One region of the Pseudoalteromonas sp. SG45-2 genome, then DNA from elsewhere that is predicted to be linked to it. Evidence: riboswitches for the same ligand, from Rfam matches in the RefSeq annotation. Region 1 holds a riboswitch; the other holds the start of a gene.
The links. Region 1 has a riboswitch for lysine ahead of dapA (4-hydroxy-tetrahydrodipicolinate synthase). Riboswitches for the same ligand answer to the same signal wherever they lie in the genome.

Region 2: linked by a shared signal. The riboswitch ahead of lysC (lysine-sensitive aspartokinase 3) and the one ahead of dapA (4-hydroxy-tetrahydrodipicolinate synthase) in region 1 are both predicted to bind lysine.

The regions. Positions count from the first base shown of each region.
Region 1 is NZ_JACJEO010000011.1:93,618-99,727, reverse strand. It holds gene H5116_RS09960 (succinylglutamate desuccinylase/aspartoacylase family protein) at 1-858, opposite strand, end outside; gene H5116_RS09955 (PLP-dependent decarboxylase) at 864-2,069, opposite strand; gene H5116_RS09950 (2,3,4,5-tetrahydropyridine-2,6-dicarboxylate N-succinyltransferase) at 2,069-2,809, opposite strand; gene dapA (4-hydroxy-tetrahydrodipicolinate synthase) at 2,825-3,709, opposite strand; lysine riboswitch at 3,900-4,100, opposite strand; gene H5116_RS09940 (DNA-3-methyladenine glycosylase I) at 4,292-4,990, shown strand; gene H5116_RS09935 (YdiU family protein) at 4,999-6,110, shown strand, end outside.
Region 2 is NZ_JACJEO010000007.1:78,307-84,416, forward strand. It holds gene H5116_RS06660 (2-hydroxyacid dehydrogenase) at 1-437, shown strand, start outside; gene H5116_RS06665 (sodium-dependent transporter) at 529-1,851, opposite strand; gene H5116_RS06670 (4'-phosphopantetheinyl transferase superfamily protein) at 1,993-2,751, shown strand; gene lysC (lysine-sensitive aspartokinase 3) at 2,798-4,189, opposite strand; lysine riboswitch at 4,265-4,437, opposite strand; gene nhaD (sodium:proton antiporter NhaD) at 4,539-5,786, opposite strand; gene H5116_RS06685 (hypothetical protein) at 6,009-6,110, shown strand, end outside.

The DNA.
Region 1 (6,110 bases):
AGTCATATTAACTGGCGTATGCGGTGCGTTTTGTAATACGCCTTTGTGATTTAAGTAACTTAAAATGCTGTTTGCATCGTTTAATGCTTCTTTTAAGTCTATTTTTTCTTGGCTGCCTAGCTCTACAGTAAATGCTTCTACAGCTATTGATAATTCGCGACCTTGTCCGCTAAGCGCATCACTTAAATGCCACCATGGGCAAAAGTTAGCTTCATCCATAGCGCCGTCAAAATCACTAGGAATAAGCAATACATGTTCAATATTAAAGTAACGTGCGCTGTCGGTTGCATAGGTTGGGCAGTACAGATGCTTGCTTGAAATAGGGCCTGTGTGTAAATCGAGTACTATATCAGCCTGATGAGCGAGCTTTTGTAAGTTAAGCGCAATGCGTTTACCCGTATTGAGTAAATAAGCAGGGCCGTTAAGTTTGCTATCTACTTCGTCAATAAGTGCCTGTTTGAAGTTACTTTTTAATGTAGCGTCGTCATACTGAGTATGATTTTGTGCAAACTGTGCCACTAAATTTTTATTGTAGTGATACATGCGATTCCAATTAGTGCCCGTAATCGGATCGAACCTGCCAAGGGTAAACTCGCCAGATTTTTGATTACAGCCAATCGGATTTGCATAAGGTACAAGGGTAATATCGCCACTAAGGTTAAGGTGTTTTAATTGCTCAAGCAGCTGAAAAATAACTGCGTTACCTTGCACTTCAGCGCCATGCATATTGGCCTGAATGTAAACACTTGGCCCTGTGCCATCACCTTTTAAACGATACACAGGAATTGTAAGTGGTAAGCCGTTTGCAACTTCCCCTACTACAATGTTCTCTTGGCTAATGTGTGTTGTATTACTCATACTTGTTACCTTAAATAATGGCTGGCATTTTCGGCTTGGCGAACACAGGTAAGTGTACCGTTTTGCAAGGTGTACTCAGCAGCTAGCTCATGGCATAAAAAATACGGCATACTTTCGGTAAAGCCGTAAGCACCGCATTGGCTAAACACTAGCCAGTCGTGCTCATTTAAATCGCTTGGTAAGTTATGTTCACCCAAGCAATCAAGCGCTGTACAAAGTGGGCCATATAAAGTGACCGCTTGAGTTTTAGCATTGGATTCACGCAGTAATGCAGCAGGAAAGTCCTGGCTGGTAACAGCAGGGCGTAATAAGTGATTTATACCGCCGCTTAAAATTACTTGTTCTTGATTGTAGTTTTGTTTGCGCTCTACTACTGGGTTTGCGTAATGACCGCATTCGCCAACGGCATAGCGACCAAGTTCCATCCATAGCTCTTCTACACCCGCATCATTTTTAATTTTAGCGAGCGCAGCAATCAAGTCATCCCAATCAAGTGTTGCTTCGTTTTGTGTATAAGGAACACCTAAACCGCCACCTAAATCTAAAATTTTAAGGCTAATATTTAAATCGCTGGCAAGTTGGCTAAGAGGTGCAATCATTTGTGACCACAAGTCGCTTAGTTTTTGCGTGCTAAGCATGTTGCCCCACTGAAAGATATGCAAGCCGTCAAATTTAAGCGCAGGGTAGTCAGCTACATTGAGTGCTTGCCATTCATTACAACCCAAACCAAACGGCGTAAGGCTGTCGCCGCCCAGTGGGTTTTTTTCACCTTCAGGCCAACGTAATTGTACACGCAGTAATACTTGTAACTGCGTGTTTTGTAGTTGCGCTTGTTGGTTTAACCAACGTACTTGATTGAGGCTTTCTGCTACGAATATACGCACGCCGCGCTCAATAAAGTGTTTTATTTGTTTAGGGCTTTTTGCAGGCCCTGTGTTGAGCACGCGCTGCGAGCTAATACCTTGTGCTAGTACTTGCTCAAGCTCACCTTTACTTGCTACGTCAAAATTAAAGCCAGCACTGTCTAAGCTTTGAATAATTTTAGACAGTGGGTTTGCTTTTACCGCGTACCACAGTTTTACATCGGTTTGCGCAACTAAACGCGCAAGATGCGTGTTTAGTTGATCTAGGTCGTAAACAAAAAAAGGTGTATCAAGTTGTTGTGTAATCGTATTTACAGCGGTTTTGATAGGCGTGCTCAAAAAGCTCATTATCGTAAAACCTCTTCAAGCAATAACGATGCATCGCTTTTCTCGTCGCGGTATTTAACTATTAACGCACACGACATGCTTAGGCCTTGCTCGCGCGCCCATTCGTTTGATGCAGGGCGAGAGCCCGGTATTACAATCGCGTACTCTGGGATTGGCTCGCCTTTATCTAGTTGGCGCTCGTTTACGCAGTCGTATACTGGAATAGTTGCTGATAAACGCACGCCAGGGGCAAGTACTGCGCCTTTTTTAATGACTACGCCTTCAACAATAATACAGCCTGCACCAATAAATGCGTCATCTTCAACCACTACTGGGCTTGCACCAATTGGCTCAAGTACACCACCAAGCTGAACTGCAGCACTTAAATGTACGTTTTTACCTACTTGTGCACAAGAACCCACCAATGCGTGGCTATCTACCATTGTGCCTTCGTCGATATATGCGCCAATGTTTACATACGCTGGTGGCATAATAATCGTGCCTTTAGCAACATAAGCACCACGGCGAACACTTGAGCCACCTGGTACCATACGGACGCCATCATCAGTACTAAATTCTTGCGGAGCTAGGTTATGTTTATCAACAAAGCCGCCTGCAAATTCAGTATTAGTGCCATTTTTAAAGGCTTCTAAAATGCCTTGCTTTACTTCTACGTTAGCTTGCCATTGGCCGCTTTCGTTTTGTGATGCAGCGCGTACTGCGCCCGATTCTAAATTATTTAATAGTTCTAACCAGCTCATTATAAAAACCTGTATTTAATGCCAAGATAAAATGGTGTTGTTTGCAGTTGTAATGCAATCGGTTTGAGTTAACTCAAGATGTGTTAAAGGTGGACGAAGTTGCGGGCTGCTTAAGCGGCCTTGCAAATGCATCAGTACCTTTACGGGAATAGGGTTTGCGACAGCAAATAGGCTATTAATAGCGCTTGACCACTGGGCAAATAAATTAGGGTGTTGACCACTTAAACTGCGCTTAACAAACTCGTGAGTTTGTTCAGGCCATGCGTTTGCAGCTACCGACACCAAACCTTTTGCGCCAGCTTGAGAAAAATAAGGCATTAGCGCATCGTCGCCACTAAAAATAGCTAAATTAGGCGCCGCTTGGCGGTAAGCTTCAAACTGAGCAATACTACCGCTCGCTTCTTTTAACGCCCATAAGTTTTTATTGTTTTGTAAGTTTTGAATTGTTGCCGCTGGGATGCTAACAGCGCTTCGACCGGGTACGTTATAAAGCATACATGGATGAGCGCTTGCATTTAGTAGGCTTTCAAACCAATGAGTTTGACCTACAGCGCCAGGCTTTGCATAAAGCGGTGAGCCAAGTAAAAAGCTATGAATTGGGAGTGTATTACAGTAGTTAACCCACTCAATTTGTTGCTTTAAGTTACTACCGCCCACAGCTACCATGAGTGGTACTGTTGGTTTTAGCTGGCATACGTGCTCAACAATGGCTTGTTGCTCTTTTAGCGTTAGTGCTAAACCTTCGCCCGTACTGCCAAGTAGCAAAATACCGTTATGTGCCGCTTCTTGATCGCTAACCAACTTAGTTAACGTGTTGTAGTCAACATCGCCGTGTTGATCAAATGGCGTTACGAGCGCGGTCCACAGTGAGTAGTCGTTTAAATTGAAGTTGTTGATCATCTCTCACGAACTTATAATTTGTACCAATTTTATTAAAAACGTGATCATTTTAGCGATAACTAATTTAATGCAATTGGTATTATTCGAAGAGTTAAAAAGCTTTATGGAAGGAGCCGCATTAACGTCGTTCGAACTAATAATTCGAAGAGCGAATGGGCTTAAAATAATAGGGCGCACGGCCTTAATATTTAAGACCAGAAGCTCTCCACCAAACTAACAAGCTGCTTTTTATAAGCAGCTATTGGTGACAGTCGCTAGGGTTCAACCTAGTCGCCCGAAATAAACACCTCGCAAAAGTGGTTACTTCTCGGCGTTAATTCCCCTCACGTATGCTTACTGGAGTTTGCGCTCCTAACATACGCTACCTGAATAACGCACCTCTTCTAGCCCTTTGCACCTGTTTGTAGGGTAAAACTTACAAACCTGTGCAATTTAAATAGGGTAATTACGGCGATTAAAGCATTTTAGCCGTCTAGGTGTCAAGCGACTAAATACAGATTAATTCATCGAAAAGAGGGGTGGTTACGTATTAGGTGCTTTTCTCGTACACTAGCAATATAAGTAGTGAGGTATTTAATTAGTATGGAAAAATTTAGCGATATTTATAAGCGAGCGGTAGAGCGAAAAGGCTCTGAAAAAATTCTTAAGTTATTACTTGCAAAACCGCTATCTAAAAAACAACTAAGCACGTTAAGTGACGACGATTGGCTTGAAGAATTTACTCGAAAAGTATTTCAAAGCGGCTTTTATTGGTCAGTCATAAATAATAAGTGGGCAGGCTTTAGAGAGGTTTTTTGGGATTTTAGCGTTGATAAGTTATTAATGATGCCACCAGATATGCTGGAACAAAAAGCAACGGATGAGCGCATTGTTCGTAACTATAAAAAAGTAAAAACAATTACCGAAAATGCTTACATGATCCACGAAATAGCAGGGGAACATGGCAGTTTTAGCCAGTTTATCGCTAATTGGCCGACAGACGATATTATTGGTTTGTGGGCATATTTAAAAAAGCATGGTTCGCGTTTAGGCGGAAATACAGGGCCTTATGCGCTGCGAGCACTTGGTAAAGATACATTTTTACTATCACGCGATGTAGAGAATTATTTGCGTGCCCATAAAATTATAGACGGCGGCTTACAAACTAAAAAGTCACTAAATGCAGCCCAAGCTTTTTTTAACGAAATGCAAGAGCAAAGTGGCTTAAGTATGCAAGAGTTAAGCTTAATTGTTGCTTATGGCGTAGGTGACAACCGTGTTGGTATAAGTCAGCAACAATAGGAATTACAATGAAATTAGTGCCAAGATACACAGATGTTGCAGAAAACTTCGCGATAGAAGATTTCCCTGCAAGTGTCGCCTCTCCTCAGTTATTGCTGTGGAACGAGAGTTTAGCAAAAGAGTTTAATATTAACGTTGCGGCTGATTTACGTGCCAGCACTTTTAGCGGTAACGAAAAACAGGCGATTCCTGCAGTAGCACTTGGTTACTCTGGGCACCAATTTGGACATTTTTCACCACGCTTAGGCGATGGACGAGCGCACTTACTGGGCGCTATTAGTGATGATGAAAACCAGTTATGGGATATTCAATTAAAAGGCTCTGGTGCTACTCCTTACTCAAGAGGTGGGGATGGACGTTGTGCTCTTGGTCCTGCTATTCGTGAATACGTAATGAGCGAAGCAATGCATACACTGGGAGTTAAAACCACACGCTGCTTAGCGGTTGTTGGTAGTGGTGAAACGGTTTATCGTAATCCGCCACAAGCAGGGGCTATCGTTACGCGTGTAGCAACGAGTCATATTCGTGTTGGCTCGTTTCAATATTTAGCGACGCAAGGCGATGTTGAAGGGCTTAAAAATTTAGCCGATTTAGCTATAGAGCGGCACTACCCAGAAATAACCGATACAGGTTCGCAGCGATACTTAGCATTTTTAGGCGCTGTGATTAAAAACCAAGTTAAGCTAGTTGTGAGCTGGATGCGTGTTGGCTTTATTCACGGAGTAATGAATACAGATAATACGCTAGTTAGCGGAGAGACTATTGATTACGGCCCGTGTGCCATGATGAATAGCTTTGATTTTGATACCGTATTTAGCTCTATAGACAAACAAGGCCGCTATGCATTCGGTAATCAACCTAATATAGCTAACTGGAACTGCGCACGCTTAGCTGAGAGTTTAATACCGCTTATTAGCGATGATGACGAGCAAGCAGTTTTATTAATGACGCCATTTATTAATAGTTTTGCTGAGCAGTTTAATGCTGAGTTTACGGCTATGTGGGCACAAAAACTGGGTTTAACTGAATCTAGCGATAGTAGTGGCGAGTTAATAGCAGAGCTGTTAACGCTATTAAAAGATAATCAGCTCGACTACACCAATACCTTTGATGCGCTTAC
Region 2 (6,110 bases), on a different contig from region 1:
ATTATACAATTACCGATATAGACACATTACTTAGCCAAAGCGATGTGATTTCTTTACATTGCCCACTGAACGAGCAAACTCATCATTTAATAAATGATGAGGCATTTAGTAAAATGAAAACCGGCGTTATGCTCATTAACACTTCTCGCGGTGCATTGCTTGATAGTAACGCGTGTATTAGCGCGCTTAAAACTAAAAAGCTAGGTTACCTGGGACTCGACGTTTACGAGCAAGAATCGGAGCTTTTTTTTAAAAACCACAGCGACGAAATAAACCAAGACGATATATTCTCGCGCTTAGTGAGCTTTAAAAACGTATTAGTAACGGGGCATCAGGGATTTTTTACGCAAGAAGCACTTACCGAAATAGCAAACACAACCGTATTTAACGCGCTTGAAGTAAGTGAAGGTAGGCCTCTAACTAATGAGGTTTTATAAATACCTTAGCTTTACCTAAATAATAGGCACAAAAAAGCGAATAAGGTGAGCCCTATTCGCTTTTTGTTTAAAAATTTACTTTAAATAGAGCTTAGCCAAACGCAACGTTTGCAAATACCAAGGTCATTAATATTGGGCAAACAAAACGAATATACTGAGCAAACCAGTAATGTACGCCAGTTGTTGCTTGATGTAATTTGTTACCACGCTGCCACATCCACCCTACTGTAATAAAGTAAAATAAACCCATAAGCGGTAATTGGTATTGAGTAAATAGCATAATAACTAAGCCAAATAACCAATCAAAATTTAATATAATTGCGCTTGCACACACAAGTACAACGGCGCTCACTGCCCATGTTGCTTTGGTGCGGCTAACGTTGTGATTTTCGACTAAAAACGCTACCGGAATTTCGGTGGTCGATATAGTTGACGTAACCGATGCGATAGACATTAATACAAAAAACAATAAACCAACTAATAAGCCAATTTCGCCCATGGTGCTAAATAGCTCAGGTAAAATAGCAAAAATAAGTTGCCCTTCGCCAATCAGTTTACCGCCACTAAATACTTCAACACCGTTGTGCTGCGCCACATAAATAGCAGGAATAATAAGTAACCCAGCTAAAAAAGCAACGCCAGTATCAAGTAGTGCAACACCTGCTGTGAGCTTTGGTAAATTAGCATCTGGTTGTAAATACGAGCCGTAAATCATCATACAACCCACACCTAACGAGAGCGAAAAGAACGCTTGCCCCATTGCGGCAATAATTAAATTAGGGTCGAGTATTTGGCTAAAATCAGGGATTAAATACGCGGCAAAGCCTTCGCTTGCGCCATCGAGTGTTGCAATGTAGGCAATTAAACCAACAAGCAGCACAAGCAGAAGTGGCATCAAACGGCGCGACCAAGTTTCGATTCCCGATTTAACCCCTTTTAAAATAATACTGGCAGTTAAAATAAGCATAAGCGGCGTAAATACAAAATTACGCAGCACTGAGTCGCTATGTAAAAATTCGCTTGCGCCTGTGAAACCTAAAAAGGTTGTTATGGGTTCAATAGCGTACGAGAGCATCCACCCTGCCACTATTGAATAAAAACTTAGCATAACAACTGCGCCCGCAAGGCCTATGTAACCGGCTGCTGCACCTACTTTACGGCTAGTGTTTTGCCATGCATCGCCCAATGCTTTTACCGGGTTAGCTTGTGCTTTGTGACCTAAATAAAGTTCGGTATAAAGCGCAGGAAGCGCAAGTAAAAATATAACAATAAAATAAACCAGTAAAAAAGCACCGCCGCCATGGTTGGCCGCTTGCGTAGGAAAACCCCAAATATTACCCAAACCCACTGCTGCGCCAGCAGCGGCTAAAACAAAACCAAGTCGGCTTTGAAACCCATCACGCACTTGTGCCATACATCTACAAATCTGTTATTATTTTGATTATTGTGAATTAAACCATATTTCATGCCAGCTGAGTAATAAAATTGTACCCAGCCTTTATTAGTGGCACTAACCGCTCACAATATCAGCGACTTCTTTTGCTTTAGGGCTTTTATGACTGAACACTATTTTAAAAACGCCTTGAGTATTACTTCAACTCAATTGGCAAATTTGTCTTTAGCGAGTAACAGTATTTTATTATTTAATGCTAAAACACTTGAGCTTAGAGACTTTAATTTGCCCGATTGCTTAAGCCCGTTTGAGTTAAACATTATAAACCGCCGTAAAAGCCCACAAGCTAAGCAAGAGTATTTAGCGACGCGGTTATTGTTAAAACACCTTATTAAAGTAGCGCAGCCGCAACATGCGCACGTAGCCCTTAATAAAATGAGTACAGAATTTGACGAGGCAAGCTCAAAGCTGCAAGTACATGTAAGTGGTGATGTTATTAATACCTGTATTTCACACTCACATGGTTTAGTTGGGGTCGCGCTAAATTTTGATAAAAGTGAGTTTGGTTTTGATATTGAAAAAGTAAGCCTAAAGCGCCCATTTGAAAAGCTCGCTAAGCATTTTTATCATAATGATGAAATTACACTTATCACCAAGCCTACTAATACCCAAGCCCAAGCAGATACGTTTTTTAGAATTTGGACACTAAAAGAGTCTCTTGCTAAAGCCACCAGCCGCCCTATTGCAAAGTTACTTAGCCCCAATGTGTTTGACGAATTACATAGTGCAAAGCTGAGTGCTTGCAGTAATCGCGTTACTGTAGCTGATAGCAGTGACAGTAATGTTTGTTTTGATGTGAGTGTGGTGCATAAAAAAAGCACCGACTGGCGATGCTTTTTATTAAATGACTTTATTAATTAATTTTGTTAAGCAACCTTACTAGTTAATTTTCCTGAATAACCGTTATTTACGCAGCAAAATCGTTTTCTAATAAACGGCTATGAATAGACTGTACTACGTTATCTGACTCAGTTTGCTCTACTAAAAAGCACAGGTTGTGCTTACTAGCACCGTGACAAATTAATCGAATGTTAAAGTCTTTTAGTACACTCATTAAGTTCATTTCGTGTTGGCGTAATTGAATCTCAGAGCCAATAAGTGCCACCAATGTTAGGTTGTTTTCTACCGAAACATGGCAAAACTCTGCAAGCTTATCTAGGCATTCTTGATCAAGCTCTGGGCGCGAGGCGTTTTGCGCGTTATCAAGCGTTATAGCCACACTGATTTCTGATGTAGTTACCAAATCTACCGATATATTGTATTCACTTAATAGTGTAAATACGCGTGCTAAAAAGCCGCTTGCTAGTAGCATTTCTGGGCTTTTAAGCGTAAGCAATATTTGGTTTTTACGTTGCGTTACTGCGCGTATACCTGGTTGCTGCGATTTTTCGCGCTCAATCCACGTACCGCCACGCTCAGGCTCTCGGCTAGAACCTACAAACACGTTAATGTGGCTACGGCTTGCTGGTAAAATAGTCGCTGGGTGCAATACTTTTGCACCAAAGGTTGCCATTTCAGCGGCTTCGTCAAAACTTAAGCGTGCAATAGGCGTCGCTTTTGCGCACAAACGCGGGTCGGTGCTAAAAATGCCCACTACGTCGGTCCAAATATGCACACTTTTAGCGTTAATCGCTTCAGCTAGTAATGCAGCGCTATAGTCAGAACCACCACGTCCTAGCGTTGTGGTGTGACCGTATTCGTCACTACCAATAAATCCCTGAGTTACAATTACTTGAGCGTCTAATAACGGAATTAAATGCTCTTTAGCAGCTTGCGCTGTGGCTGCAACATTGGGCGTTGCTTTACCAAATTGGCTGTCGGTTTTAAGTACCTTGCGCACATCAAAGCGATCGGCGTTTAAACCTTGTAAACGCAGCACTTGAGCAAACAAATACGACGATAAACGCTCACCAAAGCTAAGTAGCTCGTCGTGTTGCTGATCGGTTGTTAGTGGCTCTTGAGCCAATGTTTGAAATGCTTTTAGGGTTTCGTTAAAGCCAACCGCTAAATCGGCATCTAGCGATAATTCATCTAAAATAGTTTGTTGAATAGCAAGCACGCCGTTTATGTGTTCTTGGCGCTCACTAGGAGTAATGCTTGATTTACACAGTGCAACTAAGTGATTAGTTACGCCGGCACTGGCGCTCACGGCAACAATACGTACGCTTTTATCTGCAACAATAATTTCGCTACAGCGACTCATCGCTTCAAAATTTGCAACACTGGTTCCGCCAAATTTGGCAACGATGTAATCTGATTTTGCGCCTGATACTGTTTGTGGCACTGATTGGGTAGTCATTTAGTCTCCTTTCGCGGTATCCAAACCGCAATAAAACAAGAAGAACTTGGCAAAGGAATGCTTGAAGATAAGTCCACTGCCAGAAGCTCTCCACCTATATTGGTGACAGTTTTGAGGATTCAGCCCCATAAACCGAAAAACAATGACGACGTACCATTATTTTCCTCGGCGAGTACTTCCCTCCTTAATGATCATCGGCTTTCGTCGCCTAACATTAAGTACCTAAGTATCGCACCTCTTCTGAATGCTTTATTAACCAGTGGCTAATAAAACAAAACCCCACTAAGTAGCGGGGCTTTGAAAGTTATCGTTTAGACGTCTAGCTGTCAAGCATTTAATAATTTATGAGTTAAATAAAACTGCCCATGTAATACGAGCCCGCATATCCAACCGTGTAACAAATTAATAAATGCAGCGATAAACGCAAGTAGCTCATAAAGGTAAGCGCTTTAACTTTACTCATGGCAATAATGCCCGCAGCCGAACCAATAATAAGCATTGAACCGCCCACACCCGTTGCATACGTAAACGACAACCAATGTTGTTGGCTCATTACTATATTGGCTTTTAATAATGCAGCGGTAAGCGGTACGTTATCGACCCCAGCTGATAATATGCCCATTAAGTAGTTTGCGTATTCTGGTGCCATTACCGTGTATAGGTCGGTAAATTTACTCAACATACCAATTTCTTTAAGTGCGCCAACAAGTAAAAGTACACCTACAAAAAACAATAATGTGTCGTATTCTATATCGCGAACAAAATCGATTATGTCTTTGTTTATGTCTTTTTTGCGCATTAAAAATTGCGCCACTAAAAACATCACTGATAAGCCAAACAAAAAGGTTAATAAAGGCGGTACGCTGTAAATTACACTCAACGTAAGTGTGCTCACTACGGTAGATAAAAATATAACAGCAATGGTTATGTCGGTTTTTTCAATGCGGGTTTTACCTGCACTAGCAAACTCAACACGCCCTTTCATACCTATAGACAGTAACGCAGCAAGCAGCATAACGCTTGCAAGTGCTGGCGCTATAAGTAGTAATAAATGAGCAATGGTTACTTTGCCATCTAAAAATATCATTAGTGTGGTTACGTCACCTGTTATTAGCGATACCCCACCTGAGTTCACTCCAAACACAATAAGCGTGGCGTATTTAACGAGCTTTTTAGGTTCTAGCTTTAACGACATAACAACCGCAAGCGATATAAGCGTCGCTGTTACGTTATCTGAAATCGACGAAAACAAAAACGCAAAACCACCCACCAAAAACATGAGCTTTTTTTCGCTAATACTTTTTGGCATAACACGGTGCACAATATTTTCTATAAACCCCTTTGAATTTAAATACGCGACAAAGGTCATTGCAGCCATTAAAAATAGCCATAATGAGGCAATTTCTAAAATATTTTCGTTTAAAAGATGCTGAATCGTATCGGGGCTTTGCCCGTGTAGGGGGTATATAAAAAGAAGAATCCAGCAAAGCGTACCAAAAAACAGCGTGGTTTTAGCTTTATTTACATGGATTATATCTTCTATAACGATCAGTAAAAATGCAATCGCTATCAGGGTTAGAATAATCGAGGAAACCATGGTAGTTAAACAACCTTTGATATAGTTTTAAAGAACACACAAATAACATTCCATTTCATGTGCCTATTTTCGGCGCGAATTTTAGCACTGCCTCTATGCAAAAACTATTATTAAATGGTCTTAAAAACGAATACTATATACAGACAAGGTTAATTAAAAATACGTAATAATGAGTCTTCTAAAAGAACTCAATAATAAAATACTAGGATGTTGTAACCCCTTATGATCCCAGCTAAAAAGCTGCTAAACACCATAACCGAACATTGGGGTGTATTAGAGCTATTATTTAAACGTTTTAAAATGGCTGACTTTAGCCTAAAAGAC